DNA from 3 places in the Pseudonocardia sp. D17 genome. Region 3 is predicted to be linked to each of the others. Evidence: riboswitches for the same ligand, from Rfam matches in the RefSeq annotation. Region 3 holds a riboswitch; each other region holds the start of a gene.
What was found. Region 3 has a riboswitch for S-adenosylmethionine ahead of PSD17_RS35055 (FAD-dependent oxidoreductase). Riboswitches for the same ligand answer to the same signal wherever they lie in the genome.

Region 1: another riboswitch for S-adenosylmethionine. It lies ahead of PSD17_RS18660 (ABC transporter substrate-binding protein); the one in region 3 lies ahead of PSD17_RS35055 (FAD-dependent oxidoreductase).
Region 2: another riboswitch for S-adenosylmethionine. It lies ahead of PSD17_RS08235 (aminotransferase class V-fold PLP-dependent enzyme); the one in region 3 lies ahead of PSD17_RS35055 (FAD-dependent oxidoreductase).

Annotation. Positions count from the first base shown of each region.
Region 1 covers NZ_BPRG01000113.1:108,942-118,786, forward strand. The annotation lists gene PSD17_RS18650 (ABC transporter permease) at 1-532, opposite strand, end outside; gene PSD17_RS18655 (ABC transporter permease) at 529-1,479, opposite strand; gene PSD17_RS18660 (ABC transporter substrate-binding protein) at 1,582-3,192, opposite strand; SAM riboswitch class I at 3,534-3,628, opposite strand; gene PSD17_RS18665 (hypothetical protein) at 3,889-4,263, opposite strand; gene PSD17_RS18670 (HemK2/MTQ2 family protein methyltransferase) at 4,677-5,324, shown strand; gene PSD17_RS18675 (CDGSH iron-sulfur domain-containing protein) at 5,317-5,541, shown strand; gene PSD17_RS18680 (iron-containing redox enzyme family protein) at 5,538-6,557, shown strand; gene PSD17_RS18685 (L-histidine N(alpha)-methyltransferase) at 6,561-7,523, shown strand; gene PSD17_RS18690 (manganese catalase family protein) at 7,690-8,571, shown strand; gene PSD17_RS35380 (hypothetical protein) at 8,722-8,955, opposite strand; gene PSD17_RS18700 (hypothetical protein) at 8,868-9,164, opposite strand; gene PSD17_RS18705 (CBS domain-containing protein) at 9,348-9,764, opposite strand.
Region 2 covers NZ_BPRG01000044.1:21,050-30,894, reverse strand. The annotation lists gene PSD17_RS08250 (flavin-containing monooxygenase) at 1-1,227, shown strand, start outside; gene PSD17_RS08245 (bifunctional nuclease family protein) at 1,390-1,962, shown strand; gene PSD17_RS08240 (NAD(P)/FAD-dependent oxidoreductase) at 1,959-3,326, opposite strand; gene PSD17_RS08235 (aminotransferase class V-fold PLP-dependent enzyme) at 3,535-4,956, opposite strand; SAM riboswitch class IV at 4,998-5,111, opposite strand; gene PSD17_RS08230 (FAD-dependent oxidoreductase) at 5,188-6,351, opposite strand; gene PSD17_RS08225 (alpha/beta fold hydrolase) at 6,641-7,573, shown strand; gene PSD17_RS08220 (SMP-30/gluconolactonase/LRE family protein) at 7,756-8,706, shown strand; gene PSD17_RS08215 (SDR family NAD(P)-dependent oxidoreductase) at 8,799-9,557, shown strand; gene PSD17_RS08210 (ABC transporter substrate-binding protein) at 9,715-9,845, shown strand, end outside.
Region 3 covers NZ_BPRG01000257.1:61,354-71,198, forward strand. The annotation lists gene PSD17_RS35030 (ABC transporter substrate-binding protein) at 1-160, opposite strand, end outside; gene PSD17_RS35035 (amino acid ABC transporter ATP-binding protein) at 227-1,063, opposite strand; gene PSD17_RS35040 (amino acid ABC transporter permease) at 1,060-2,070, opposite strand; gene PSD17_RS35045 (NtaA/DmoA family FMN-dependent monooxygenase) at 2,236-3,609, opposite strand; gene PSD17_RS35050 (LLM class flavin-dependent oxidoreductase) at 3,606-4,700, opposite strand; gene PSD17_RS35055 (FAD-dependent oxidoreductase) at 4,792-5,967, opposite strand; SAM riboswitch class I at 6,190-6,281, opposite strand; gene PSD17_RS35060 (thiolase family protein) at 6,555-7,766, shown strand; gene folD (bifunctional methylenetetrahydrofolate dehydrogenase/methenyltetrahydrofolate cyclohydrolase FolD) at 7,781-8,638, opposite strand; gene purU (formyltetrahydrofolate deformylase) at 8,649-9,578, opposite strand; gene PSD17_RS35075 (sarcosine oxidase subunit gamma) at 9,649-9,845, opposite strand, start outside.

The sequences.
Region 1 (9,845 bases), on a different contig from region 3:
TGGCCACCCCCACCGCGATCGCCACCTTCACCGTGCCGTAGCCGAGCGCGGTGATCAGCGCGAGCGAGAGCAGGATCGCCGGGATCGACAGCAGCACGTCGACGACGCGCATGAGCGCCTCGTCGACCCAGCGGCCGACGAAGCCCGCGAGCAGGCCGATCAGCCCGCCGACGACGAGCGCCACCGCGACGGCGATCAGCGTCGCCTGCAGCGACAGCGACGCGCCGTGCACGACGCGTGTGTAGAGGTCGCGGCCCAGGTAGTCGGTCCCGAACACGTGCGCGCCGCTGGGCGGGCGCAGTTTGTCGGCGACGACCCCGACGTTCGGGTCGCCCGGCGCCAGCACGCCCGGCGCGAACGCGGCGAGCAGCACCAGCGCCACGACGACCACCGCAGCGAGGAGCCCCGGTCTGCGGCCGAGGAAGCGCAGCAACCGTCGGCGCCGCTCCTTGCGCGACAACGGCTCGGACCGGGCCACGCCCGCGGGCGCGGCGGCCTCCGTCGAGTCCGGCCTGATCAGCAGCTCGGTCATGCGGTCGCCGGCACCCCCCTCGTGATCCTCGGGTCGAGCACCGGGTACACCAGGTCGACCAGCAGGTTGACGCCCACGAACACCACCGCGGAGAACAGCACGATCCCCTGGACCATCGGGATGTCCTGGACGCCGACGGCCTGCACCATGAGCCGGCCCAGTCCCGGCCGGGTGAAGACGGTCTCCACCACGACCGTCCCGGCGAGCAGGTTGCCGGCCACGTAGCCGAGCACCGTCAGCGCCGGGATGACGGCGTTGGGCAGCGCGTGGCGCAGGTGGATCGCGCCGCGCCCGACGCCCTTCGCCCGTGCGGTCTGGACGTACGCCTCGTCGAGCGCGGTCTGCAGGCTCTTCGCGAGCACCTGCGCGACCAGCGCGCCCGTCGGCAGGCCGAGCGTCACCGACGGCAGGACCAGCGACCGGAAGCCGGTCGACCCCACCGACGGCAGCAGGTGCAGGTCGAACGCGAAGATCTGCACCAGCATCAGCCCGACCCAGAACACCGGCAGGGAGACCGCCAGCGACGGGAGCGCCATGAGGCCCTGGCGCAGCCAGCGGAACCGTGTGTAGGTCGCGACGACCGCCACCACGGTGCCCAGCACGACGGCGACGAGCAGGCCGCCGAGCGCGATCTGCAGCGTGGGTGGCAACGCCGCCAGGACGGCGCTCCGCACGTCCTCGCCGGTCTGGATGGACGTGCCCAGGTTCCCGTGCAGCGCCTCCCACAGCCGGTTGCCGTACTGCACGACCACCGGCTGGTCGAAGCCGTAGCGCGCCTTGAGCGCCTCGATCGCGGCGGGCGAGAGCGGCTCGCCGTCGAGCCCGCCGCTCGCCATCGTCGTGACCGGGTCGCCGGGCAACAGGTACAGCACGGCGAAGCTGACGGTGTAGGCGGCCCACAGCACCGCGACCGCGGTGACGATGCGCCGCACCAGGTACCGGGTCACGACGGGGTCACCCGCTCGGTCGGCACGGTCACGACGTTCCCCCTATCACGACTTCCCCCGGGTCACTTCCCCCGCGCACGACGAGCTCCGTTCCTCGAACCGTCAGGCCGAATTCCACGCGTCGTGCAGCTGGATGCGCGACGACGCGTCGAACGTGACGCCGTGCACGGTCGGCCCCACCGCCAGCACCGTCGTCAGCTCGACGACCGGCACGTAGAAGCCCTGCGTGAGCAACAGCTGCTGGGCCTGGCCGACGAGCCGGGTGCGCTCGGCCGGGTCCGGCTCGCCCGCCTGGGCCACCAGCACCGGCTCGAGCGGGCTCTGCGGAATCCGGTAGAAGTTGGAGCCGGCGACCGAGAACTGGCTGCGCAGCAGGTCGGGATCGGCCCGGGTCAGGTTGCCCCACAGTGCGGTGAAGTCGCCCGCGGCCTGCTGGCTCGCCAGCTGCGCGACCGGGACCTGCTGGATCCGGATGTCGATGCCGACGGCCTTGGCCTGCTGCTGGATCAGCTCCAGCGCCGGCTGGTTGGTCCCGGCGACCGGGGCGTAGGTGACCGGGATCGTGAGCTCCTGGCCGTCCTTGGCGCGGATGCCGTCGGGCCCGGGGACCCAGCCGGCCGCGTCGAGGACGGACCGCGCCTTGGCCGCGTCGAAGACGACGAGCGCCGACTCGTCGGCGTAGGACGGCGTCGTCGAGGCCAGCACGCTGGTCGCCGCCCTGGTCTGCGACGGGAAGACCCCGCCCACGATGTCCTGGCGGTTGATCGCCAACGACAGAGCCTGTCGCACAGCGGGATCGGCGACGACGGGCTTGCTGAGGTTGAACCCGATGCCGAACACGATTCCCGGGTTGGAGCGGGCGAGCAGCTGGTCGCCGGCACCCGTCAGGGGCGCCTCGTCCTGCTGCCCGATGCTGCCGATCGCGTCGACCTCACCGGACTGCAGCGAGCCGGTCCGGACACCGGACTCCGGCACGATCGTGAACCGCAGGGTGTCGAGGTACGCCTCGCCCGGGTGGGCGAACAGCGACGAGCCCCAGTCGTAGCCCGGCCGCTTGGCGAGCGTGATCGACGCGTTCTTGACATAGCTCTGCAGCGTGAACGGACCCGAGCCGATCACACCGGCGCAGCGGTCGTCGTCGGACCTGGCGACCGAGGCCGGCGACAGGATCCCGAGGCTGTGGGTCGAGGTTGCCTGCAGGAACTGGACGTTCGGCTGGGTGAAGCTCACGGTGAGCTGCGTCGGGCTCTGCACCGTCGTCCCCGCGTACCCGGCGAGGTAGCCCTTCGCGAGCGCCGCGCGGACCCCGAGCGACGGGATGCGGTCGAAGTTGGCCTTCACCGCCGCGGCGTCGAGCGGGGTGCCGTCGGAGAACGTGACCCCGGTCCGCAGGGTGAAGGTGAAGCTCCTGGCGTCCGGGGAGGTCTGCCACGCCGTGGCCAGCCACGGCTTCAGTTCTCCGGTCCTCGGGTCCTGGTCGGTCAGCGAGTCGACCAGCTGACGCACGGAGTAGATCGTGTCGTTGCTCGCGACCTGCTGGGGGTCGACACAGCCCGCGTCGCTGCCGACGGCGAAGGTGAGCGTGCCGCCGGCCCGCGGCGGACCCGCGTCGGCCTCCGTTCCCGAGCTCCCCCCGCCGCAGGCGGCCAGCACCAGTGCGGCGGCGGCGAGGAGGGCCGGGAACATCGCTGCCCGGCGCGATCGTGCGGTCATCGGTGGTTCCTTCTTCGGGAGGGAGCGTCCCCGTCGGCGGGTGGGCCGGACGGGGCCGGTCGTGGTCGGCGGTCGGACGGGTTCGGGGTCAGGACGGCGCGTGGCCGGTGTGGTTCGCCGAGGCCCACGGGCGGGTGCAGGCCGAGGTTGTCGCGCAGGGTCGAGCCCGTGTACTCGCTGCGCATCCTGCGCCGTCGAGGGCGACGGCGAGACGGAGGTGGGCCATGAGGTGACCTCTCGTGCACGAGCGTGGACGGGCCAGGGTCGTCAGACCCGACAGACCGCTCCGGCCGTGCGCTTGAGGTCGACGTGCAACCGCCGCACTCCCAGGAACATCGCATCCTCCATCGCTCCCGGCTTTAGCACCCGCACCCGCTCGGGCGGGGGGTTGCTGCGGCGTCGTCGAGCCAGGTCTCTCGGCCGCTCTGGATGGTGTGTCCCCGGAGGAACTTCTGCACTCTACGTACATGGACGCGGGCGGCGTCAATCCTCCGGGCGACGATGTGACACACACGGACCGAAACGCGGTGTCGACGGGATCGACCTGTCCGAACACCGCGGCCCCGATCCCATTCCGCAGGACGATTCGGGATGCGGTCGCCGATGCGCCGGACATTCGGCTCGGGACGCGACGGCCCCGTCGGCGGCCGGGCGCCTGCCCGGCCGCCGGCGTCGCGGCGCCCGCCGCGGGCGGGATCAGGGTCGTGTGGGCTCGCCGGGCACGGCCGGGGTGCTCGGCGCGCCGGCCGGGCCGGTGGGCCGCGGCGGCTGCAGCGCCGGCGCGCGCCGCAACGCCGCGCGGGCGATCGCGAGCTCGTGCGCGACCTCCGCCGCGATCAGCTCGACGTGCAGCGCACCCGCGTCCGGGTCACCGAGCAGCGCCCGGTTGCGTTCCAGGAGCGACTCGAGGCCGTCGAGCAGCCGGGCGGCGATGTGCGCGCGGCGCCGCTCCCGTGGCGAGGGCTCCGCGGAGATCGAGCGGGCAGGTGCGGGCAGGGTGTGGATGGGCGGGGTGTGAGTGGGCGGGGTGTGAGTGGGCGGGGTGTGAGTGGGCACGGCGTCGACGGACATGGCGTTGCTCCGATGTCGGGAGGGGTGACCGGGGGGGCGGGCGGGGTCACCGACAGAGCGCGGCCTCCGTGCGTCCGAAGTCGACGTGACGACGCCGCGACAACGCCGGCCGGGTGCCGTCCATGACGTCCTCCATCGACCCCGGCGGGAGCACCCGCACCCGCACGGGGCGGGGGGTTGCTGCGGCGTCGTCGAGCCGGGTCTCTCGGCCGCTCTGGATGGGTCTGCTGCCACTGTAGGCAGCGAGGCCCGCGGGGTGTCAATACCGGAGTGTCGATACGGAGCCGCCGGCGACGGGATGCAGCGGCGGCCGACGGGGAACAGGCTTAAGCGCCGCCGAGCCGGGTATGGACCGATATGCCTGCCGTCGTCCACGGGTCCGCGCGGACCCCCGTCCGCACCGAGGACCGCACGTGATCCTTCTCTGTCCTCCCGGGGTGTACAAGGCCCAGTCCGACACCCACCTGCTCGCCGGCCGCGTCGCCCAGCTCGCACACGGGCGGCACGTCCTCGACCTCGGCACCGGAACCGGGGCGCTCGCGCTCACCGGCGCGCGGGCCGGGGCGCAGTCCGTGACCGCCGTCGACCTCTCCCGACGCTGCGTCGCCACCACGCGGCTGAACTTCCTGCTGCACCGCACACCCGTCCGGGTCCACCGCGGCGACCTGTACGAGCCGGTGCGCGGCCGCCGGTTCGGGCTGATCGTCGCCAACCCGCCGTACGTGCCGTCGGAGACCTCGGTCCTGCCCCGGCACACCCGCGGCCGCAGCTGGGACGCGGGCCCGACCGGGCGCGCGATCCTCGACCGGATCTGCGACGGCGCGCCCGAGCACCTCGAGGACGACGGCACGCTGCTGCTGGTGCACTCCGCGGTGTGCGGCCCCGAGCGCACGCTCGAGCGGCTCGCCGCCGCCGGGCTGGCGGCCGACGTCGTCGACCGCGCGCGCATCCCGTTCGGGCCGGTGATGCGCTCGCGTGCCCAGCTGCTCGAGCGCAGCGGTCTCATCGAGCCGGGCGCACACCTCGAGGAGCTGGTCGTCGTCGAGGCCCGTCGTGGTTGAGCACCGGCTCGGGCGGCCGGAGCCGACCCGCATCGTGCTGACCGAGGAGGGCCCGGCTCTGGTCAGCGGCCCGGTCGAGCTGGAGCTGCCCGACGGGTCGCGGGTGCGCTCGGACCGCGCCGTCACCGCCGTGTGCCATTGCCGCCGCAGCAAGCGCTACCCGATCTGCGACGCGAGCCACCGGCGCAAGGTGCGACAGGAAGGACGTGAGGCATGACCGGGACGCTGGACCGCCCCCGTACCGCGGCGCCCGAGCTGCCCACGCCGCGCGGACCGCTGTCCGGGGCCGTCGTCGCCGCGTTGCGCGGCGATCCGGTCCCCGCCGTCGACACCGCGGACGCCGACCCCTACGGCGACGACCTGCAGCTCGCGCTGCACTGCTGCTACGAGCTGCACTACCGGGGGTTCGCCGGCGTCGACGACGACCGCGAGTGGGACCCGGCGGTCCTCGGCCTGCGCCGGGAGCTGGAGCAGGTCTTCCTCGCGGCGCTGCGGGCCGACGTCGAACCGGGCGACGACGTCGCCGCCGAGGTGGAGTCGTTGCTCGTCGAGCCGGTGGGGCCGGGGGTGCGCGGGGTGTCGCACCACCTGCAGCGCGACGGGACCCTCGGGCAGCTGCGCGAGTACGTCGCGCACCGGTCGATCTATCACCTCAAGGAGGCCGACCCGCAGGCGTGGGTGATCCCGCGGCTGTCGGGGCCGGCGAAGGCGGGCCTGGTCACCGTCGAGCACGACGAGTACGGCTCGGGACGTCCCGAGCGCATGCACTCCACGCTGTTCGCGGAGATGATGGTCGAGATCGGGCTGAGCGACGCGTACGGCGCCTACGTCGAGCAGGCCCCCGGCGCCACACTCGCCGAGGTGAACCTCATGACCCTGTGCGGGCTGCACCGCGGGCTGCGGGGCGCGTCCGTCGGGCAGTTCGCGATGGTCGAGCTGACGTCGTCGCCGGGGTCCGAGCGGCTGGTCAAGGCCATGCGCCGGCTGGGCTGCGGGCCCGCCGCGATCCGGTTCTACGACGAGCACGTCGAGGCCGACGCGGTGCACGAGCAGGTCGTGCGGCGCAGCGTGCTCGACCCGCTGCTGGCCGCGGAACCGGAGCTGGCGGCCGACGTCGTCTTCGGGATCCGCGCGAGCTCGCTGCTCGCGGAGCGGATGGGCGAGCACCTGCTGGGGTGCTGGGAGCGCGGCACGACGAGCCTGCGCACCACCCCCGCCGGGTCCGCGGGCTGACAGGTGTCGGTCGAGGTCGAGCCTGTCGACGCGGGGTTCTGGGACGACGGCGCGGACCTCGCGGCGTGCCTGCGCGAACCGGTCCCCCGCATCCCGCCGCACTTCGGCTACGACAGCATCGGCTCGCAGCTGTTCGAGGAGATCACCGAGCTGCCCACGTACTACCTCACGCGGGTGGAGCGGACGCTGCTCGGCCGGCACGCCGCCGAGGTCGCCGCGGCGCTCGACACCCCCCGGCTCGCGGAGCTGGGCAGCGGCAGTGCCCGCAAGACCCGGCTGTTGCTCGCGGCGTGCCTGCGTCGTCGGCCGACGACGTACCTGCCCATCGACGTGAGCCGGGAGATGCTGGAGCGCAGCGCGGCCGACCTGACCGCGGCCCTCCCCGACCTCGACGTGCGCGGCCTCTGGGGCCGCTACGAGGCGGGACTCGCCCAGCTGCGTGCCGACGGCGAGCCCGTGTGCGTGGCCTTCCTCGGCAGCAACGTCGGCAACTCGACGGCCGCCGAGCGCGAGGCGCTGTTCGGCGCGGTCGCGGCGGCGCTGCGGCCCGGCGACGGACTACTCGTCTCGGCCGATCTCACCAAGTCGACCGAGACGCTCGAACGCTGCTACAACGACCCTCCCGGCCATGACGTGTTCCGGCGGTTCCGGCTCAACCACCTGAGTCATCTCAACTCGCGCTTCGGTGCCGACTTCCGCACCGAGCTGTTCGAGCCCCGCGCTCGGGTGGTGGGTCCGGTGGTCGAGGGGCTGCTGCACGTCCTGGACGACCACGTCGCGACGCTACCGGCGCTCGACGTCTCGCTGACGCTCCGCCGCGGGGACGCGATCAACGTCGGCTTCTCCGCGAAGTTCGAGCCCGGTCCGCTCGCGGCCGAGCTGGCCGGCCACGGCATGGCCCTCCAGGACCGGTGGATCGACCACCGCCACCGCTACGGCATGTTCCTGTTCCGCCGGACGGACTGAGGACACCTCGGCCACCGGCGACCGCGCCGGTGGGCAATTCCGGTCTCCGTGGGCGGTTTCGACCGGTGTCGCGCGGGCAGACGACAGGAACCGTCCGGAGTGACGGGTCATCGCGCGCGGCCGAGACGGTGCCGCGCCTCCCCCGCTCGATTCCCGAGGAGCACACGTGTTTCTGCACCGCCAAGAACTGCAGTTCAAGTCGACACCGAACAAGCCCGACGCCGTGTACGCCCGCAAGCTCCAGGAGGTGCTGGGCGGGCAGTACGGCGAGATCACCGTCGCGATGCAGTACATGTTCCAGGGCTGGAACATGCACACGCCGGGCAAGTACCGCGACCTCGTCTTCGGTGTCGCGTCCGAGGAGATCGGGCACGTCGAGATGCTCGCCACGATGATCGCCCAGCTGCTGGAGAAGGCCCCGCTGGGCATCACCGAGGACGCCGTCCAGGACGACCCGACGGTCGCCGCCGTGATCGGCGGCACCGACGTGCAGCACGCCATCGTCGCCGGTGCCGGCGCGCGGCCCGTCGACAGCAACGGCAACCCGTGGCAGGGCAGCTTCATCACCGCCAGCGGCAACCTGCTCGCCGACTTCACCGCCAACGCCAACGCCGAGATGCAGGGCCGCGTGCAGGTCGCACGGCTCTACCACATGACCGACGACGCAGGTGTGCGCGAGCTGCTGTCGTTCCTGCTCGCCCGCGACACCATGCACCAGAACATGTGGCTGGCCGCCGCGGCCGAGCTGCAGGAGGAGGGCGCGGAGACGATGCCGACGCCCGGCAACTTCCCGCAGTCGAAGGAGTTCACCGAGGTCAGCTACCAGTACCAGAACTTCAGCGACGGCGCGCAGGCCTCCGAGGGCCGCTGGGCCAAGGGCCCCAGCGTCGACGGGCACGGCGAGTTCACCTACCACGACGGGCCGACGACGACCGCCCCGATGCCGCCACCCACCCACCCCGACAGCCGCCTGTACGGCACGACGGAGCTGCCGAACACGGTCGAGAAGGTCGCGGGTCTGGCACAGGACAAACTGAACAAGGAGTGACGGCTGCCGGCGCGGCGGCAGCGGCTGCGCCGGCCGGCGCGGCGCGCCACCACCGGGACACCCGGTGAGCGCGTCGCGTCGGCCCGGCCCCGGCCCGACCGGCCGCGTCGAGCCGGTACGCCCCGTGCCGCGTCGGCGCGGTGTGCGCCGCTAGGCGTCCGCCCGGCCGCGGACCGCGAACCGCAGCGTGAACGGGTCGAGGCCGCCCGGCAGCGGGCGTCCCGGCACGAGCAGGCCCGCGGGGCGCACGGTCAGGTCGAGGTCACCGACGAGCGTCGCCAGCATCGTCGACGCCGTCAGCAGGACGAGCTCGCGGCCCGGGCAGTGCGCGGGCCCGGCGCTGAAGGGGACGATCGCCGGGTCCGCGTCGTGGGTCCCGTCCAGCCAGCCGTCGGGGCTGAACCGACGCGGCGCCCGGCCAGCGCGACGACCCGGCGCCTGCGGGCGATCACCCCCTGGGCGACGATCGGACCGACGGCCAGCGCCAGCACCCGGGCGGTGTCGGCGGCGGAGGCCTCGGGCAGCGCGGGCAGTGCCCCGGGCCCGGGGTCGGCCGGCGGGTCGCCCGCCGTGCGCGCGGAGGAGTGCGTCATGCCCGGTGCGTACCCGGGCCGGCGCGGGACATCCCCCGCCGACCGCCCGGCGTCCTTCGACTCGTCGTGCCGATCCACCGCTCGACCGTTGGCGCGCACGTCTGGTCCAGGGGCATCGTCGCTCCCTGCGCAGCCGCGCTCCCCGGCGACGGCGGGTGAGGGTCTCCCGCCGCGTTCACGTGCTCAGTCCGTGGACAGGGCCTCGGTGAGCATGCCGGTGTCGGCGTCGTCGAGGCTGCGGGCGACGTCGGCGAGGCTGATGACCCCGACGACGCGGGTGCCGTCGATCACCGGCACGCGGCGCACCTTGTGCGCCACCATGGTGCGCATCAGCTCGGCGACGTCGTCGTCCGCGCCGACCGTCACGGCCTCGCCCTGCGCGAGCTCCCCGGCGCGTACCGCCAGTGGGTCCTTCCCCGCCGCGATCACCTTGGTGACGATGTCGCGGTCGGTGAGCATCCCGACCAGCTGGTCGTCGACGCCGCAGATCGGCAGCGCCCCGACGCCGGCGTCGGCCAGCTTGGTGGCCGCCTCGCGGACGGGCTCGTCGCCGCGGACGAACGTGACGTTCGTGGTCATGATCTCGCGCGCGGTGGGCATCCCGCTCCCCTCTCGTCGCGTCGCCCGTGGTGGGCGAGGCGCATCCGGTCCCGCTCCCGGTTACCCGGTCCCCCGCCGGGA
Region 2 (9,845 bases), on a different contig from region 3:
GACGACACCGAGCGGGTCTGGCGGGTCGGCATCCGCCCGGCCGACGACCCCGACGCCACGCCGACCGAGCTCGTCGCCGACGTGCTGATCAGCGCCGTCGGGCAGCTCAACCGGCCCGCCTACCCGCCGATCCCCGGCCTGGACTCGTTCGCCGGGCCGATGTTCCACTCGGCGCGCTGGGACCATTCCGTCGACCTCACCGACAAGCGGGTCGGGATCGTCGGCACGGGCGCGAGCGCGATGCAGATCGTCCCGGCCGTCGTCGGCGGCCCCGCGCACCTCACGGTCTTCCAGCGCTCGGCGCAGTGGGCCATCCCGAACACCAACTACCACCGGGTCCTGACCCCGCAGACGCGGGTGCTCATGGAGCAGGTGCCCTGGTACGCGGCGTGGTACCGGCTCCGGCTGATGTGGATCTACCAGGACAAGCTGCACCCGACGCTGCGCCGCGACCCCGACTGGGAGCACCCCGAGCGCTCGGTCAACGCGATCAACGACCGGCACCGCCGCTTCTTCGCCGAGCACCTCATGTCCGAGATCGCCGGACACGAGGACCGGCTGCTCGACAAGGTCATGCCGACCTACCCGCCCTACGGCAAGCGGATGCTGATCGACAACGGCTGGTTCGCCGCGCTGCGCCGCGACGACGTCGACCTCGTCACCGACGCGATCGCGCAGGTCGACGAGAAGGGCGTCGAGCTCGCCGACGGCTCCCGCGTCGACCTCGACGTCCTCGTCATGGCCACGGGGTTCCAGAGCCGCCGGATGCTCTCCCCGATGGACATCCGCGGCCGGTCCGGCCGCTCGCTGCGGGAGATCTGGGGCGACGACGACGCCCGCGCCCACCTGGGCATCACGGTGCCGGACTTCCCGAACCTGTTCATGGTCTACGGCCCGAACACCAACCTCGGGCACGGCGGCAGCGTCATCTTCCACACCGAGTGCCAGGTCGGCTACATCTCCCGGATGCTGGTGACGATGCTCGAACGCGACATCGGCACCGTCGAGGTGCGGCCCGAGGTGTGCGACGAGTACAACCGCCGCGTCGACGAGGCGCACGCCGAGCTCGTCTGGACCCACCCGGGCATGACGAACTGGTACCGCAACGCCGAGGGGCGCATCGTCACCAACTCGCCCTGGCGGCTGGTCGACTACTGGGCGATGACCCGCGAGCCGGATCTCTCCGAGTTCGTGACGACACCCCTGCCCGAGCACGCCGCGACCTGACCGCTCACGACCCGCTCGTCGACGGAAATGTCCGTTCCGTGACCTGCTGTGCCGGCGCGGCCACCTCGGCGCGGTCATTCCCTTCCCGATGCGCGTCGGACGGGTGCAGGGTGGGTATCCGCTGACGCCGAACGCGAGGACGGGGAGGACAGCGTGCCGGAGATGACGGTGGTCGCAGTGGGCATGGACCCGGCCGGGACGCAGCCCGTCCTGCTCCTGCGGGAGGTGACCGGGGCGCGCCGGCAGCTCCCGGTGCTGATCGGGTTGCCCGAGGCGGCGGCGATCGAGCTGCAACGTCAGGGGGTCGACCCGCCGCGACCGCAGACCCACGACCTGATCCGGCATGTCGTCGACGCGTTCGGGCGGCGGCTCGAACGGGTCCGGATCACCGAGCTGCGCGACGGCATCTACCACGCGGAGCTGCAGTTCGACCGGGAGACGCGGGTGTCGTCGCGGCTGACCGACGCCGTCGCCCTCGCGGTCCGCGACGGACTGCCCATCGAGGCCACCGAGGACGTGCTCGAGGCGGGCGCCGCCCCGGTCCAGCTGCTCGACCTGACCGGCGCCGACCCCGACGACGAGGACGTCGCCGACGATCCGGCCGCGCCCGCAGGGCCCGACCTCGATCCGGCGGAGAAGGCCGAGGTCGAGGAGTTCCGGCGGATGCTCGACTCGGTCTCGCCGGAGGACTTCGGCCCGTCGGGCGAGGATCCGGCGGGCGGCGAGAAGGACTAACCGGAGCGCTCCGGCTGCTTCTGCGGCTCGCTCGTCGTCAGCGGGACGGCCGAGCCCCGGACCAGGCCCAGCTGCACGGCGGGCCGGCCGAACACCGCGTCGAGCACCCAGTCCACGGCCACCCGGGTGCGGTTGCCCGGCATCGAGAGCAGGTGGTAGCCGCGGGTGACCGCGGTCGCCGGCAGCCCGGAGAGCGGGATCCCCAACGGGTTGGCGGCGGCGTCGCGGCCGCCCAGCTCGACGACGAACCCCAGGTCGTGGTGCTTGTAGCTCCGGGCCTCGCCGACGCCCAGCGAGGCGGCGACGTTGCGCGCGGCCAGCGCGCCCTGGCGTTGCGCGTGCTGGGCGGTCATGGCGGTGAGCTCGCCGGGACGCGTCCGGTCGGGAACCGCGGCGATGTCCCCGCAGGCCGTCACGTCGGGGTGTCCGGGCACGACGAGCCGGTCGTCGACGACGAGCCTGCCCTTGTCGGTCTCGAGGCCCAGCCCGGCGACGAGCGGGTCCGGCCGCACCCCCACGCACCAGACGAGCGTGCGGCTCGCGACGTCCTCACCGCCCGTCAGCCGGACGCCCCGGGCGTGGGCCTCCTCGACGGAGGTCTCCGTGCGGATCTCGATGCCGCGCTCGCGCAGCACGCGGTCGGTCGAACGGGAGAGCCGCTCGTCCAGGCCCGGCAGCACACGTGGGGCGACGTCGACGAGCAGCCAGCGCACCCGCTGTCCCCGCAACGCCTTGTGCGCCCGGCGCAGCTGCTCGGTGAACAGGACGCCCTGCGCGGCGACCTCGGTACCGGTGTAGCCCGCGCCGACCACGACGAACGTGCACCGGGCGTCGCGGGTGGCCGGGTCGGTGGTCACCGCGGCGAGGTCGATCTGGCGGACGAGGTGGTCGCGCAGGTAGACCGCCTCGGCGATGCCGCGGAACCCGTGCGCGTGCTCGGCGACGCCGGGGATCGGCAGCAGGGCGTTGACGCTGCCCGCCGCGATCACGAGCCGGTCCCACGACGTCTCCCCGCGGCCGCCCTCGGGATCGACCCACCCGACGGTGCGCCCGTCGAGGTCGATCGCGTCGACCTTGCCGAGGACCACGTCGGCCTTGGGGAGGGCGGTCGACAGCGGCACCGACACCCTCCTGGGGTCCAGGACCCCCGTCGCGACCTCGGGCAGCAGCGGGAGGTAGAGGAAGTAGTCGGTCGAGCTGACGACGACGACCTCCGCGTCGGGCAGCCGTGCGGTCAGCCCCTTCGCGGCCGCGAAGCCGGCGAACCCGCCGCCGATCACCACGATCCGCGGCCGTCCGCCCGTGCCGCAGCCGCCGGACCCTGTCGTCACCGGCCCGTTCCCGGGCCGGCCGTTCCTCGACATGTCGACGTCCGGCGTGCCGTTCCCCGTTGCGCCCACTGCATCCCCCGCGCTCGTCGTCGGACCGCCGTCGGACCGGAGGCCGTCGGGGCCGCGCGGTCCGCGCCGATGATTCTCCGGCGCCTACCCGTGCGTCGAGGGGTCGAAAAGCGGACGGCGGATCCGACCGGAGGATCCGGCCGGGAGGCGGCCGCGCGGGAGAGGGCGGGTGTCAGTGCCCGCAGCCGCGCCCGGCGCCGGTGACCTCGTCGCCGATGCCCAGGCCGAGCGGGTCGGTGTCCCGGCCGTCGGCCGTCGGCAGCCAGCGCCCGTCGACGCACTCGTAGGCCACGCCCGGGCCGTCGGTGACGAGCGTGCGCAGGGCGGCGAGGAGCCGGTCGACGTCTGCTGCCGTCGTGCCCAGGCCCAGGCTCGCCCGGACCGCACCCTCGGCCCAGCCGGTGAGGCGGGCCAGCAGCGGGTGCGCGCAGAACTTGCCGTCGCGCACCGAGATCCCGTGCTCGGCGGACAGGTAGGCGGCGACGAGGGCCGCCGGGTAGCCGTCGACGGTCAGGCTGTGCACGCCGACCCGGTCGGGCGCGTCGTGCCAGATCCGCAGGGTCCGGACGCCGGGGATGTCGGCGAGGCCGGCGTCGAGCCGCTCGGAGAGGGCACGCTCGTGGGCGGGAGCGGCCTCGTCGATCACGGCGTCCAGCGCCTCGCACGCGGTGGCGAGCGCGACGGCACCGGGGACGTTCGGGGTCCCGGCCTCGTGCCGGTGCGGGGCGGCGGTCCAGGTGACCTCGGCGGGGGAGCCGTCGCCGACGGCGTCGACCCGCACGACGGCGCCGCCACCCGCCAGGTAGGGCGTCGCGACGTCGAGCCAGTCGCGGCGGCCGACCAGGGCGCCGGTGCCGTAGGGCGCGTAGAGCTTGTGGCCGGAGAGCGCGACGTAGTCGATGCCCGTCGCCGCGATGTCGACCCGGCGGTGCGGGGCCAGCTGAGCCGCGTCGACGACGAGGCGGGCCCCGTGGGAGTGGGCGAGGTCGGCGATCTCGGCGAGCGGCAGCACCTCGCCGGTCACGTTCGACGCCCCGGTGATCGCGACGAGTGCCGTGGGCCGGGCCTCGAGAGCGGCCCGCAGCTGGGCGAGGGTCGCGTCGACGGTGGCCGCCGCGCGCAGCACCCGGTGCTCGCCGCCGCGCCAGGCCAGCAGGTTCGCGTGGTGCTCGACGTCGAGGCACAGGACCGCGCCGGGCACCGCCCCGGCCAGCAGGTTCAGCGCGTCGGTGGTGTTGCGGGTGAAGACGACGACGTCGTCGGAGCGGGCGCCGACGAACCGGCCGACGGTCGTGCGGGCCCATTCGAGCGCAGCGGTGCAGACGGTCGACGCGTAGCCGGCGCCGCGGTGCACGCTCGCGTGGTACGGGAGCAGCGCGGCGACCCGGTCGGCCACCGAGCGCAGGGCCGGGGCGCTCGCGGCGAGGTCCAGGTTGGCGTGCGCGACGGTCGTGCCGTCGACGAGCGGGACCGGCAGCCCGGTGCCCACGAGGGCCGGGAGACAGCTGGCTGCGGGGGCCGGGAGAGCGTGCGCCGCGACGTCGGCGGGGACGGTGGGCGCGGTGGGGCGGGCGGCCTGGAGCACAACGGACACGACGGACCTCCGGTCCAACAGGGACCCGGGGCGTGTCGGCGGGTCCGCGCTTGCCGACGCGCGTTCCGCGACGGCCTGGTCGTCACCCGGAGCACCCCGCCGCGGAGGAGGGTTGCCGGCCAGCGAGCCGGGGCTTGACGCTGGCGCTCTTGACCTGAGCGAGACCGTACGGGGCGGGCCGACGGGTGCGCAACCGTGGCGGCGGTCACATTCCGGGCGGTGTGAGTCGGGTCAGCGGCTCGCCGCGGGGCTGAGCGTGCGGGCCGTCGGCGCGTCGGCGGAGAGGTCGGCGACCATGCGCCCCAGGGCGGGCGCGACGGCGAACCCGTGTCCGGAGAAGCCGGCGGCGACCACGAGCGGACCGGTTCGGTCGACGAGGAACCCGGCGTCCGGTGTGGACACGAATGTGCACGAGCGCGGCGCCGGGTCGGTGGCGTCGAGGCCCGGCAGGTAGTGCTCGACGTAGCGCTGCAGCCGCGAGAGCTGCGCGGGCTCCGGCCGCGGATCGCGCACGTCGGGTTGCCAGTCGGGGCCCGTCCCACGGAACGCGACCTTGACCCCGATCCCGGGCACCCCGATCCCGTACACCGAGGCCGGCCACCCCTGCGCGGGTCCGATGTGGTGGATCAGGGTGGGCCACCGGACGTCGCCGACCACACACGGCGTCGCGCCGACGGGACGGAAGATCGTCGGCTGCTCCTCGGTGACGCGCAGCGCCGGCAAGGCCACGAGGTCGCCGATCAGCCCGGCGGTCCAGGCGCCCGCGGCGAGCACGACCCGGCGGGCCCGGATGGTCCCGCCGGGGATCGTGATCTCGGCCAGGTCGTCGTCCAGCACGTCGACCCGTTCGACGGGCGTCGAGTGCCGCACCGTGGCACCACGCCCGATGGCCGCGGCCGTCAGCGCGGCGACGGCCTGGTCGGCGCGCAGCCGGCCTGCCGAGTCCGGCTGGTGGAGCACGGGCCCGTCGAACCGCAGCCCCGGCCACAGCCGCGAGGCCTCGGCCGGCTCGAGCCACTGGTGTCGGATGCCGTGCGCGGCAAGCGATGCGGCCACGGCCGCGGTGCGCACGGGGTCGCCGTGGTCGATCCCGCCGGTGAGGTGCAGCAGCGCCGCGCCCGTCTCGTGCTCCAGCTCGCGCCACCGGTGCAGCGACTCGACCGCCAGCTCCACCTGAGCGGGCGAGGTGTGGCTCTGCCGGTAGATCCGGGTCGCGCCGTGCGAGGTGACGCGAGGGTGGCCCAGCTCGTCCTTCTCCAGGACGAGCACGTCGTGCCCGCGCCTGGCCAGCTGCCAGGCGGCGGCGGCGCCGATGACACCGCCCCCGATGACGACCACCTCCACCGACGCCGCCCGCCGTCCCGGCTGGGTTCGCGCATCGGGTGCAGGGGTCATGTGGCCCTCCGGGCGGTCGACGGGACGTGCTGGAGCGGACAGTCGTCGGCCGCGCTGTGCCCTGGTGCGCCTGCAGCGCACCGTGGGACCGTCGGGAGGAGGGCGGATGAACCGCGGTGGTCCGTCCGGGGACCCCGCGACGGGCCGCCCCGACTCAACCTGCCCGGTCCGACTGTGTCAAGCGTCGCAGCCCGGGTGGGGCACGTGTCCGGTCGCGGAGCGGCCATGGCGGGACGTCGTCGGGCACGGTGTCGTACGGTCGGGCATCCCGAAGAAGGAGCAGCCCACCGTGTCCGCAGCCGTCCCTGCCGCATCGACGTCGGCCGCCCAGCGTTCCGACACCGGCGTCCCCGCGTGGTTCACCGACGCCGTCGCGACCGAGGCGGAGCCCGGCGAGGTGCGGGTCGACGGTGTCGACGTCCGCTACCGGGCCTGGGGCCCGCCCGGCGACGGGTTGGTGCTGGTGCACGGCGGCGCCGCGCACGCGCGCTGGTGGGACCACATCGGACCGCTGCTCGCCCGGCCCGACGGCAGGCGCGTCGTCGCGGTCGACCTCTCCGGGCACGGCGACTCGGGCCGCCGCTCCGCCGGGTACGCGCTCTCGAGCTGGGCCGACGAGGTCATGGCCGTCGCCGAGGCCTCCGGCACCGGTCCGATGCCCGTCGTGATCGGGCACAGCATGGGCGGCATGGTCGCGCTGGTCGCGGCGCAGCGGCACGGCGAGCAGCTGGCGGGCGCGGTCGTCGTCGACACCCCGGTGCGCGAGCAGACGCCCGAGGAGACCGCGGCGCGGGAGCGGCGGGCGTTCGGCCCGCTGCGCGTCTACCCGACCCGGGAGGACGCGCTGAGCCACTTCCGGCTGGTGCCCGACCAGGACAGCGAGCTGCCCTACGTCGTGCGGCATATCGCCGAGCACTCGCTGCGCCCGGTCGAGGGCGGCTGGAGCTGGAAGTTCGACCCGGCCATGTTCGCGCGCACCGCGATGGCGCCCGGCGACCTCGCCGTCCCGGGCTGCCGGGTGGCGCTGTTCCGGGCCGAGCACGGGCTGGTCCCGGCCGACATGGGCGAGATGATCGTCGACCGGCTCGGCCGCGGCGTCCCGCTCATCGAGATCCCGACGGCCGCGCACCACGTCATGGTCGACGAGCCGATCGCCCTGGTCACCGGCCTGCGCGCGCTGCTGGCCGGCTGGCGGCACTCGCGGGCGCACCGCCAGCCCTGACCGGCCCGGTCGGGCCCCGGTCGGGCCCCCGTCGGGCCTCGGTCACCGGGGCGTCGTCTGACGGTGCCGCACGGATCGTCACGGGATCCCGCGCGCCGGTCCCTGGCCCCGGCACCGGGGACGGCGGCACGCTCGCAGCGCGCCGCCGCGGTCGCGGCAGGCGCGGTCCCCGAGGAGGCGACATGCGCAGCGGTGCGCCGGAGGTCGACGACGACCTGACCTACGAGGTCGCGACGGACGGGCTCGAGTTCCCCGAAGGCCCCATCGCGATGGACGACGGCTCGGTCGTGGTCGTCGAGATCAAGGGCGGACGGCTCACCCGGGTCGCGCCGGACGGCACCCGGACGACCGTCGCCGAGTGCGGGGGCGGCCCGAACGGCGCGGCGGTCGGCCCCGACGGCGCGTTCTACGTCTGCAACAACGGCGGGTCGACCTGGACGACCCGCAACGGGCGCGCGGTGCCCGGTGTGCAGGGCGAGGACTACGTCGGCGGCTCGATCCAGCGCGTCACCGCCGACGGCGAGGTCACCGACCTCTACACCCACGTCGACGGCCACCGGCTGCGCGGCCCGAACGACATCGTCTTCGACGACCAGGGCGGCTTCTGGTTCACCGACATGGGCAAGATCCGCCCGCGCGAGCTCGACCACGGCGGGCTCTACTACGCCACGGCCGACGGCTCGTCGATCGTCGAGGCCGTCTACCCGATGATGCAGGCCAACGGCGTGGGGCTCGCCCCGGACGGGCGGACCGTCTACGTCGCCGAGACGACGCCGGGCCGGCTGTGGGCCTTCGACCTGGACGGGCCCGGTCGCATCCGCCGCGATCCGGCGACCCGCAACGGCGGCAGGCTGCTGTACGGGTTCCCCGGGATGCGGTGGCTCGACTCGCTTGCCGTCGACGCCGACGGCAACGTGTGTGTCGCGACGCTGCAGGCCGGGGAGATCAACGTCGTCTCGCCGGGCGGCGAGCTGCTCGCGACGCGTGTCCCGCCCGGTGGGGACACCGCCATCACCAACATCTGCTTCGGCGGTCCCGACCTGCGGACGGCGTGGATCACCGCGTCGGGCACCGGCGTGCTGTGGCGCACGACGTGGGACCGCCCGGGCCTGCGGCCGGCCTACAGCGCCTGAGCGAGGGCAGCCCCGCCCGCGCCGCACGCAGCGACAGGGAATCCGGCACGGATCCCGCTGCCCGGCGCGGCGCGGGCGTCCACGCTGGGCCGATGGGGTCGATGGAGGGCAAGTCGGGTCTGGTCACGGGTGCGGCGAGCGGGATCGGCCGGGCCACCGCCGTGCGTGCGGCCGCCGAGGGCGCGTCGGTGCTGGTGTCGGACCTCGAGTCCGCGCGCGAGGGCGGCGAGGAGACCGTCGCGATCATCCGCAAGGCCGGCGGCACGGCCGAGTTCCAGGTCTGCGACGTGGCGCAACCGGCCGACCACGACGCGCTCGTCGCCGGGGTCCTCGAACGCTGGGGCCGGCTCGACTTCGCGCACAACAACGCGGGCGTCGGCGGGGGCGGGAAGCTGCTGGCCGACATCGCCGACGAGGAGTTCGACCGGGTCATCGCGATCAACCTGCGCGGGGTCTTCCTCGGCATGAAGCGCCAGATCCGGGCGATGCTCGCAGGCGGCGGTGGGTCGATCGTGAACACCGCGTCGAACGCCGGGCTGCGCGGGGTGCGGCGGCTCGCGCCGTACACCGCCGCGAAGCACGGGCTGGTCGGCCTGACGAAGAACGCCGCCGTCGAGTACGCCGAGGACCTGATCCGGGTCAACGCGGTCGCCCCCGGGACGATCATGACCGGCTTCGCCCGGGGGGCGAGCCCCGAGCGGCTCGCGCAGATCATGAAGCCGCAGGCGTTGCAGCGCATCGGCGAGCCCGAGGAGGTCGCCGCCGCCGTCGTCTGGCTGATGTCCGACGACGCCTCCTTCGTCACCGGCGTCACGCTGCCCGTCGACGCGGGGTCGGTCGCGGGCTGGTGACCCGTCCGCCGGGTTCGCACGGATCGTCAGGGGAGCTCGCGCCCCCTCGGTGGTCCGGTCCGGCGGCCCGGCCGCACGCTGTGTGACGCAGGCGACTCCTGCACGCGGACGGATCGACGGACGCCCGCGCCGGACCGACGCTCGATGGGGAGTGGCGATGCCCGTGCGTGCCCGGACGTCCAGAACGATCGCGGTGGTGGCCGCGCTGTGCGCGGCGCTCGTCGCGACGGCCTGCGGGTCGGCGAGCCCGCCGGCCGAAGGGCCGCAGCGGGTGCACCTCGTCGACCC
Region 3 (9,845 bases):
TCCTGCCCGTCGCCGCGGGCGCGCTGCCGCCGCACGCGGCCGCGGTGGCCCCGAGCACGACGGTGGCGACGCCCGCCGCGGCGATGCGTGCCCACCGGGGACCGGAGCCCCCAGGACCTCGTGAGCGGCGATAGTCGCTATCGCGACCGTCGCCGCTCACGGGGGAACGGCGGACGGCGGTTGTCTGTCTGGGGCTGGACACGGTGCTGGTCTCCTGGTGGTTCGCTCAGAGCACCTTGGCGAGGAACTCGCGGGTGCGGGGGTGTCGGGGGTGGTCGATGACCTCGGCGGGGGTGCCCTGCTCGACGACGACGCCGTCGTCGAGGAAGACGACCAGGTCGGCGACCTTGCGGGCGAACCCGATCTCGTGGGTGACCACGATCAGGGTCGTGCCCGTGCTGGCGAGGTCCTCGATGACGCCGAGAACCTCCCCGACCAGCTCGGGATCGAGCGCGGAGGTCGGTTCGTCGAAGAGGATCACGCCGGGGCGCAGGGCCAGCGCCCGGGCGATCGCGACCCGCTGCTGCTGGCCGCCGGACAGCTGGCGCGGGTAGGCGTCGGCCTTGTCGCCGAGGCCCACGCGGGCGAGCAGCTCGGCGGCCCGCGCGCGCGACTCGGACCGCGTGGCCCGGCGGGTCGCGACGGGGGCCGCGGCGACGTTCTCCGCGGCAGTGAGGTGCGGGAACAGGTTGAAGTTCTGGAAGACGAAGCCGATCCCGCCGCGCTGGCGCAGGATCGCGCGCTCGCTGAGCTCCTTGAGCCGTTCGCCGTGCCGCCGCACACCGACGAGCTCGCCGTTGACGCTGACGTAGCCGTGGTCGAGCTTCTCGAGGTGGTTGATCGACCGCAGCAGCGTCGACTTCCCGGACCCGGACGGGCCGAGGACGACCGCGACCTGGCCCGGTCGCACGGTCAGGTCGACGCCGGCGAGGACGTGGTGGGGGCCGAACCACTTGTGTGCGCCGTGGATCTCGACGGCGGCGGGCCGGACGTCGGTGGCCGGGTCGGTTCCTCCCGGGGCCGAACCGGTGATTCCGGCCGGGGTGGCTGCGTCGGTGGTCATCGGAGGGCTCCTGCCGCGATCCGGCCGCGAAGCTCGGCGACGCCGGTCCGCAGCTTCTGCAAGGGCGTCAGCGGCATCGTCCGGACCGAGCCCCTGGCGAACCGGCGCTCGACGTAGTACTGCACGACGGACACGATGCTGGTGAGGATCACGTACCAGACCGTCGCGACCATGAGCAGCGGGACGATGTCGCCGGGATAGGTGCTGCCGAGGCTCTGCACCTGGCCGAACAGGTCGAGCAGCGACACGTAGAACACCAGCGACGTCGACTTGATCAAGCCGATGAGCTGGTTGACGTAGTTGGGCACGATCGAGCGCAGCGCCTGCGGGGCGACGATGCGGCGGAACTGGTAGCGCCGTGGCAGGCCCAGTGCCGCGGCGGCCTCGTGCTGGCCCTGGTCGACCGAGAGGATGCCGCCGCGCACGACCTCGGCCGCGTAGGCGGCCTCGTTGAGGCTCAGGCCGACGACCGCGATGACGATCTCCGTCGCCAGGGCCGTCTCGTCGAACTGCACGAACGTCGGCCCGAACGGGACGCCCAGGCCGAGCGACGGGTACAGCGCGCTGAAGTTGTAGAGGAACAGCAGCAGCACGATCAGCGGCACGGAACGGAAGAGCCACACGTAGCCCCAGCTCACCAGCTGCAGCACCGGGCTGCGGGAGAGCCGGCACAGCGCGAGCACGACGCCACCCAGCAGCCCGAACACCGCGCTGAGCGCGGTCACCTTCAGCGTGATGAGCAGGCCCTCGAGCACGACCGGCCGGAGGAACCAGTAGCCGAACCGGTCCCACTGGAAGTACGGGTTGGTGACCAGCCCGTGCCCGATCTGGGCGAGTACGACCAGGACGACGACGGTCGCGACCCACCGCCCCGGATGGCGCAGCGGTACGACGCGCTGTGCCGATGCGGGCCCGGGTGCCGGCCCGGTGTCCGCGGGCCGCGGATCACGGAGAGAGGTGCCGGTGCGCGCGGCGGGTTCCGGCCGCGAATCGCCGATTTCGCCCATTGTGCTGGCTCCAGGAAAAGGGCAGGAAAGCGCCGGCGAAAGGTCGCGCGCAGCGCAGGGGGACCCGATGTCGAATTCGGGCCGATCGGGGCGGGGGCGTGCGCGGCCCCGGGCATGTTTTCTCCCGAAACCGCTCCGAATTGTTCGGACCATTCATCGGCACGGTCAGCCGCGGCGGGTCAGCGGGTCGCGCAGCCCGAGGTGCTCCCGCAGCGTCGTGCCCCGGTACTCGGTCGGGTACACCCCGCGCTCCTGCAGTTCCGGCACGAGCCGGTCGACGATGTCGTCGAGGCCGTCGGGGGTGAAGATCGGCGAGACGTTGAACCCGTCGACGGCGCCGTGCCGGACGAACCTGGCGAACCTGTCGGCCAGCGACGCCGGCGTGCCGGTGTGCCCGCGCTGGGGCTCGAGAGCCGCGGCGGTCTCCCGCAACGAGAGCTTCTGCTCGGCGGCGACGTCCCGCCAGCGCTGCACGAGCGCGACCTGGTCGTCCCAGCGGCGCGAGCCCATCGCCCCGGTCCGCTCGGCGACGACCGGAGCCTCCTCCGGGAGGGGCCCGTCCGGGTCGCGGTCGGTCAGGTCGATGCCCCAGATCTGGCTCGCGATGTTCAGCGCGGTCGCGCCGGTGACCTGCTCGGAGGTGATCCAGCGGCGCTTCTCCTCGGCCTCCGACTCGGTGTCGCCGAGCACGATCGAGGTGCCGGGCAGGATCCGGATGTCGTCGGCCGGCCGGCCCACCGCGCGCAGCCGGGACCGGATGTCGGTGGCGAACGCGAGCGCGTCGTCGAAGTCGCCGCCGTGCGCCGAGAAGATCACCTCGGCGTTGCGGGCGGCGAAGTCGCGGCCGGCGGCGGAGTCGCCCGCCTGGAAGATCACCGGGTGGCCCTGCTCGCTGCGTGGCAGCACCGGCGTGACGTCGACCGCGAACTGCGACGTGCGGGCCCGCACCGGTACGACGCCACCCGGCCGCGACCAGCTCGCGGCCTCGGCCGACGTCGCGACGGCGTCGTCGTCCCACGCGTCCCACATCGCGCGGGCGACGTGCAGGAACTGCTCGGCCCGCACGTAGCGGTCGGCGTGGTCGAGGAAGCCCCCGCGGCGGAAGTTCTCGCCGGTCCACGCGTTGTCGGTGGTCACGACGTTCCAGCCGGCGCGCCCGCCGGACAGGACGTCGAGGCTGCTCAGCCGTCGTGCGAGGTCGGCGGGCTCGTTGTACGTGGTGTTCTGCGTCGCGACGAGCCCGATCCGCGAGGTGAGCCCCGTCAGGGCGGCGAGCTGGGTGATCGCGTCGGGCCTCCCGGCGATGTCCAGGTCGTGGATCCGTCCACCCGCCTCACGCAGCCGCAGCCCCTCCCCGAGGAAGAACGCGTCGAACAGGCCGCGCTCGGCGGTGGTGATCATCCGCCGGAACGAGGTGAAGTCGATCTGCGAGCCGCTCTCGGGCTGCGTCCAGATCGTCCAGTGGTTGACGCCCTGGAAGAAGACGCCGAGATGGAGCGTCGCGTCGGGGTAGGGCACGTCGTCGGACACGGTGCTCACGCGGATGCCTCCTGCGGGACGAACCGGTTGGCCGGGCGCGGGAGCCCGAGGGTGGTGCGCAGCGACGAGCCGGCGACCGGCCGGCTCACGACCCCGGCGCGCAGCAGCGGGGGCACGACCCGCGCCGACAGCTCGGGCAGGTCCTCGTCGAGGACGGCGACGTGCAGCCGCACGCCGTCGACCACGCGGGCGAGGTCGGTGAGCAGGGCGACCAGCCCCGCGGCGGAACCGATGTGGCGCAGCCGTTGCGCCGCCGGCCACGGGGTGTGGGCGTCGAGCGTGGAGAGCCGGTCGACCGCATCCCCGTCGGCGGTGTCGAGCACGACCTCGACCTCGGCGAACACCCGCGGGGTGGCCGCGCGCCGCGCCGCAGCGCCGACGTCGTCGACGGTCGGCTCGTCGACGAGCGTGACGTCGACGAGGTCCGGCGGCAGCAGTCCGTCGGCGGCGAGCACCACCAGCTGGCCCTGCGGCGGCCGCGGCACGATCGCCGGGCCCTTCACCGAGTACGTCTCGCCGACGAAGTCGACGTAGTGCAGCTTGTCGACGTCGAGGTAGCGGCCGGTGGCGACGTCGCGGATCGCCGCGTCGTCCTCCCAGGAGTCCCACAGCGCCCGGTTGACGGTGACGGCGTCGCGGGCCTCGCGGCGCAGACCGTCGGGGTCGGTGACGGCGGGCCGGCCGAGCGCGGCGGCGACCGAGGCGTCGTCGCTGGTGGCCACGACCCAGCCCGCGCGTCCTGCCGCGGCGAAGTCCAGCGACGCCAGCTGGGAGGCGACGTGGAACGGCTCGGTGTAGGTCGTCGAGACGACGGGTGCCACCGCGATGACGCTGGTCAGCGGGGCGACGAACGCGGCCCGCTCGACGGCGCCGATGCGACCGGCGAGATCGGCGCCGCGCGACGGCGGGGCGAGGGAGTCCTCGAACGTCGCGAGGGTGAAGCCGGCGTGTTCGGCGTTGCGCACGACGCGCTCGACCCGGGCCGCGGTCAGCAGCCGGTCGGGGGCGTGCCGGGCCCGCCTCCAGGCGGCGGGGTGCGCGCCGTCGCCGTCGAGCTCGACGGCGAGGTGCAGGGGGCGGTCGGTGGGCATGGTGGTCCTTCGGTGGGCGTCGGTGTCGAAGAGGGTGTCCAGGACTCGGTTGCGAGGACTCGGTGCGAGGCGGGTCGATCGACCGGTTCGGTCAACCAACCGCGGCGAGTGGGGACTCCGTGGCCGCGCCCGCGGCGAGGTCGGCGAGGACCCGGCCGAGCGCGGGCGCGAACTTGAAGCCGTGTCCGGAGAAGCCGGCGGCGACGACGAGCGGGCCGTGCGCGCGCAGGAAGAACCCGGAGTCGGGGGTCGAGGTGTAGGTGCAGCTCACCGGCTCAGGGTGGTCGGCGTCGAGCCCCGGCAGGTGCCGCGCGACGTAGTCCTGCAGCCGGTGCAGCAGGCCGGGCTCGGCGGTGAACGTCCGGCGGTCGGGGTCGCACACCGGGCCCACCCCGTGGAAGCCGACCTTCACACCGTGGGCCGGTGCGGCGAGGCCGTACACCCCGGACGGCCAGCCGTCGGCCGGGCCGGTGTGGTGGACGAACGTCGGCCACGCGGGTCCGGTCCGCCCGACGGGACCGCACGGGTCGTCGCCGCGCACGGGGAAGTGGGCGGGCTGCTCCTGCGTCACGCGCAGCGGCGGCAGGTCGACGAGACCGTCGAGCAACCCGGTCGACCAGGCACCGGCCGCGACGACGGCCCGGCGGGCACGGATGCGCCCCTGCGAGGTCTCGACGTCGACGCGGTCGGTCCCGCGTACCGACAGCCGCTCGACCGTCGTGTGGTGACGCAGACGGGCCCCGCTGCCGACCGCGGCGGCGGCCAGCGCGGCGACGGCCTGGTCGGCGTGCAACCGGCCGGACCGGTCGGGCTGCACGAGGACCGGCCCGGAGAAACGCATGCCCGGCCACCGCTCGCGGGCCTGCTGCGGGTCGAGCCAGTGGTGGGCGATGCCGTGCGCGGCGAGGGAGCCGGCGAGGGCGGTCGTCGCCGAGCGGTCCCCGTGGTCGACACCGCCGGTGACCTGGAGCAACGCCGCGCCGGTGACGTCCTCGAGACATCGCCACAGCTCGAAGGCCTCGACCGCGAGCCGCAGGTAGGGCGCCGCGACGTAGGTCTGGCGGTAGATGCGGCTGGTCCCGTGCGACGCGCCACGGTTGTGCCCCGGGCCGAAGCGGTCGACGAGCAGCACCTCGACGCCACGGCTCGCGAGCTGCCAGGCCGTTGCCGCGCCGACGACGCCGGCACCCACGACGACGACGTCCACATCGGATGGTGGACCGGGCACGGCCGAGCGGGCTGCAGGGACGAGTGCGGGTCGGGACATGCTGCCTCCAGGCGGATCCGGACGGACGGCACCGGGGCCGGGACGGCGGACGGCGGCCCCGGAACGCGGGGGCGCCGAGCGCGGTCCGGCCCGTCGGCCGGGGGACTGACGACCGTCAGCGACCGGCGGCGGCGCGGAGGCGGCAGAGGTCGAGGTGGCGGCGCCGGGTCAGCACGCCGGGACCGGGCGCAGGGGCGGGCGGGCACGCTCGGCGCACGGGAACTCCCATCGTTCCGGGCGTTAGCACCCCGCGCGGTGGCGCGTGGTTGCTGCGACGTCGACGAGCCCGGTCTCTCGGCCGCTCTGGATGGACGGTTCAACTGAACGCGGCGGGCCGCATCGCTGTCAAGACGCCGGACGGGGATGTGGTGTGCACCGCATTCGTTCGGTACCGCTCGAATGTCCGGTCATTGCGAGCCACTTGGCACGCCGGCCGCGTCGCCGTGGCGCGCCGGGCGTCGGCCGAATGCACGAATGTGAGCAACGAGACGGACCGATCGGTCCCCCATGTCTTGAACGCGTCGTCCCCGGAGCGCACCCTCGACGTCACGGACCGATCGGTCCGCTGCGACGAGGCGGAGGTGGCCATGCGGGACGCGGTGATCGTGGAGGCGGTGCGGACGCCGTTGGGCAAGGGCAAGCCGGGCGGGGCATACCACGACGTCCATCCGGTGGACCTGCACGCGCACGCCATCCGCAGCCTGCTGGCGCGGGTGGACGGCCTCGATCCGGCCGAGATCGACGACGTCATCGGCGGCGCGGTCGGCCAGGTCGGGGAGCAGAGCGGCAACACCACGCGCTACGCCGCGCTGGCCGCCGGGCTGCCCGAGTCGGTGCCGGGCGTGACGGTCGACCGCCAGTGCGGCAGCAGCCAGCAGGCGATCAGCTTCGCCGCGCAGGGGGTCGTGGCGGGGGCGTACGACATCGTCGTCGCCTCCGGGGTGGAGTCGATGAGTCGCATCCCGATCGGCAGCCAGTTCACCGTCGGCGGGAAGCAGGTCGACGTGCACGGACCGACGATCGCCGACCGCTACCCGGGTGGGCTGGTCCCGCAGGGCGTGAGCGCCGAGCTGATCGCGCGACGGTGGGAGCTCTCCCGCGCCGAGCTCGACGAGTTCGCCCACCTGAGCCACGTCCGCGCCGCGACCGCGTGGCGGGAGGGCCGGTTCGCCGCCGAGGTGGCCGCGCTGAAGGTCACCCATCCCGACGGTTCGGTGTCGACCCTGGACGTCGACGAGACCGTCCGGCCCGGGACGACCCTCGAGGCCCTCGCCGGACTGCGGACCCCGTTCGCGGCCGAGCGCTGGACCGAGCGTTTCGGTGACATCGACTGGAAGGTCACCGCCGGCAGCTCCAGCCCGTACAACGACGGGTCGGCCGCGCTGCTGATCACCACCAGCGAGGTCGCGGCCGCCCACGGCTGGACGCCACGGGCGCGGATCCACACCGCGGTCGCGGTGGGCGACGACCCGGTCTACATGCTGACCGGTGTCATCCCCGCCACCGCGAAGGTGCTCGCCAGGTCCGGGCTCTCGATCGCCGACATCGACGCCTTCGAGGTCAACGAGGCCTTCGCGCCCGTCGTGCTGTCGTGGCTGAAGGAGACGGGCGCGGACCCGGCGAGGGTGAACGTCAACGGGGGCGCGATCTCGATCGGCCACCCCCTCGGCGCCAGCGGCGCCCGCCTCGCGACGACGCTGCTGGGCGTCCTCGAGCAGACGGGCGGTCGCTTCGGGCTGCAGACGATGTGCGAGGCGGGTGGCACCGCCAACGCCACCATCTACGAGCGCCTGGGCTGAGTCGGCGCGCGGCCTCACACCGTGGCGGTTCCGCCCACCCGTTGCAGGCGGGCGGCCGCCACCGTGTTCCACAGCAGCATGGCGATCGTCATGGGTCCGACGCCGCCCGGCACCGGGGTGACCGCGGCGGCGACCTCGGCCACCGCGGCGGTGTCGACGTCACCGCACAACCCTGCCTCGGTGCGGTGGATGCCGACGTCGACCACCGTCGCGCCGGGCTTCACGGCGTCCGCGCCGACGAGGTGCGGCACGCCCGCCGCGACGACCAGCACGTCGGCGGTGCGCGTGATCGCGGCCAGGTCCGCGGTGTGGCGGTGGCAGACCGACACGGTCGCGTCGCGTTCGAGCAGCAGCTGCGCCTGCGGTTTCCCGACGAGGTTCGACCGGCCCACCACGACCGCGTGCCTGCCCTTGAGCTCGACCCCCGCGCGGTCGAGGATGTGGACCACACCCGACGGGGTGCACGGCCGCAATCCCGGTTTGCCCAGTGCGAGCCGGCCCGCGCTGGCCTCGGTCAGCCCGTCGACGTCCTTGTCCGGGTCGATCAGCTCCAGCAGGTCCGCCGGGCGCAGGTGCGACGGCAGCGGCAGCTGCAGCAGGATGCCGGTCACGGCGGCGTCGGCGTTGAGCCCGGCGATCGTCGACGCGAGCTCGGCCTGGGTGACGTCGGCGGGCAGATGGCGGTGCAGGTCGCGCATCCCGACCTCGGTGCACAGCCGTCGCTTGTTGCGGACGTAGATCTCCGACGCCGGGTCGTCCCCGACGAGCAGCGTCGCCAGGCCGGGCGGTTCGGCCATCGAGGCGACCTGCGTCGCGACCTCGTCGCGCACCCGGGCGGCCAGCGATCTGCCGTCGATGAGCCGTGCGGTCACATGTTCCTCCTCAGAAGACGATCGTGGTGCGCCCGTTGACCATGACGCGGTCCTCGCAGTGCCAGCGCACGGCCCGGGCGAGGACCGTGCGCTCGATGTCCGCGCCGAGCCGGACGAGATCGGCGGCGTTGTGGCGGTGCGACACCCGGATGACGTCCTGCTCGATGATCGGGCCCTCGTCGAGGTCCTCGGTCGCGTAGTGGGCGGTCGCGCCGATCAGTTTCACGCCGCGTTCCCTGGCCCGGTCGTACGGGCTCGCTCCGGCGAACGCGGGCAAGAACGAATGGTGGATGTTGATGACGGGGACGCCGATCCGGTCGAGGAGGTCCCCGGACAGGATCTGCATGTACCGCGCGAGGACGACGAGGTCGACCCGGTCGCGCAGCAGGTCGAGCTGGGCCTGCTCCGCCTCGGGTTTGGTCGCCCGGGTCACCGGGATGTGCGCGTAGGGGACACCGAACCCGGCGACCGCCTCGGCGAGGTCCGGATGGTTCGACACCACCTGGACGATGTCGATCGGGAACTCCCCGCGACGCCATCGCCACAGCAGGTCCAGCAGACAGTGGTCGTACCGCGACACGAACAGGGCGACCCGCGGGAGGGCGTCGACGTCGCGCATCCGCCAGGTCATGCCGAACCGCGGCGCGACCGTCTCGCCGAACTCACGCTCCAGCTGCGGGAGGCGTTCGCGCAGCCCGGGGAGGTGGAAGACGAGCCGCTGGAAGAACCGGCCGCCGACCGGGTCGGTGGTCTCCTGGTCGTACTGGGTGATGTTGGCCCCGCGGTCGTGCAGGAACGCCGTGATCGCGGAGACGATGCCCGGCCGGTCGACGCACGAGGCGAGCAGCCGCCCGAGGTCGGACGCGGCCGGACCGGCGGTACCGGGAGCAGCGGCGGCGCCCGGTCGCGGAGGTCGGGGTGAGGTGACGGTCTGTGTCATCGCGGGCGGATCCCTGTGGCTCCTGGTGGCGCGACCGCCCGGCCGGGCGGTCGCGGTGGCGGTCGGGTCGTCAGCGGGCCGAGGGCGGCGCGCCGACCTCGATGCCGTACTCGGTGCCGGCGTCGACGAGCGCGTCCGCGAGGTACTGCCCGGAGGACCGCTCGCAGTGCAGCAGGTAGGACCGGGTGCGGGCGGTGCCGTCGCCGGCGGGATCGTCGAGCTCGTCCCTGATGTCGTCGCGCACCACGTCGGTGACGACGCGCGCGA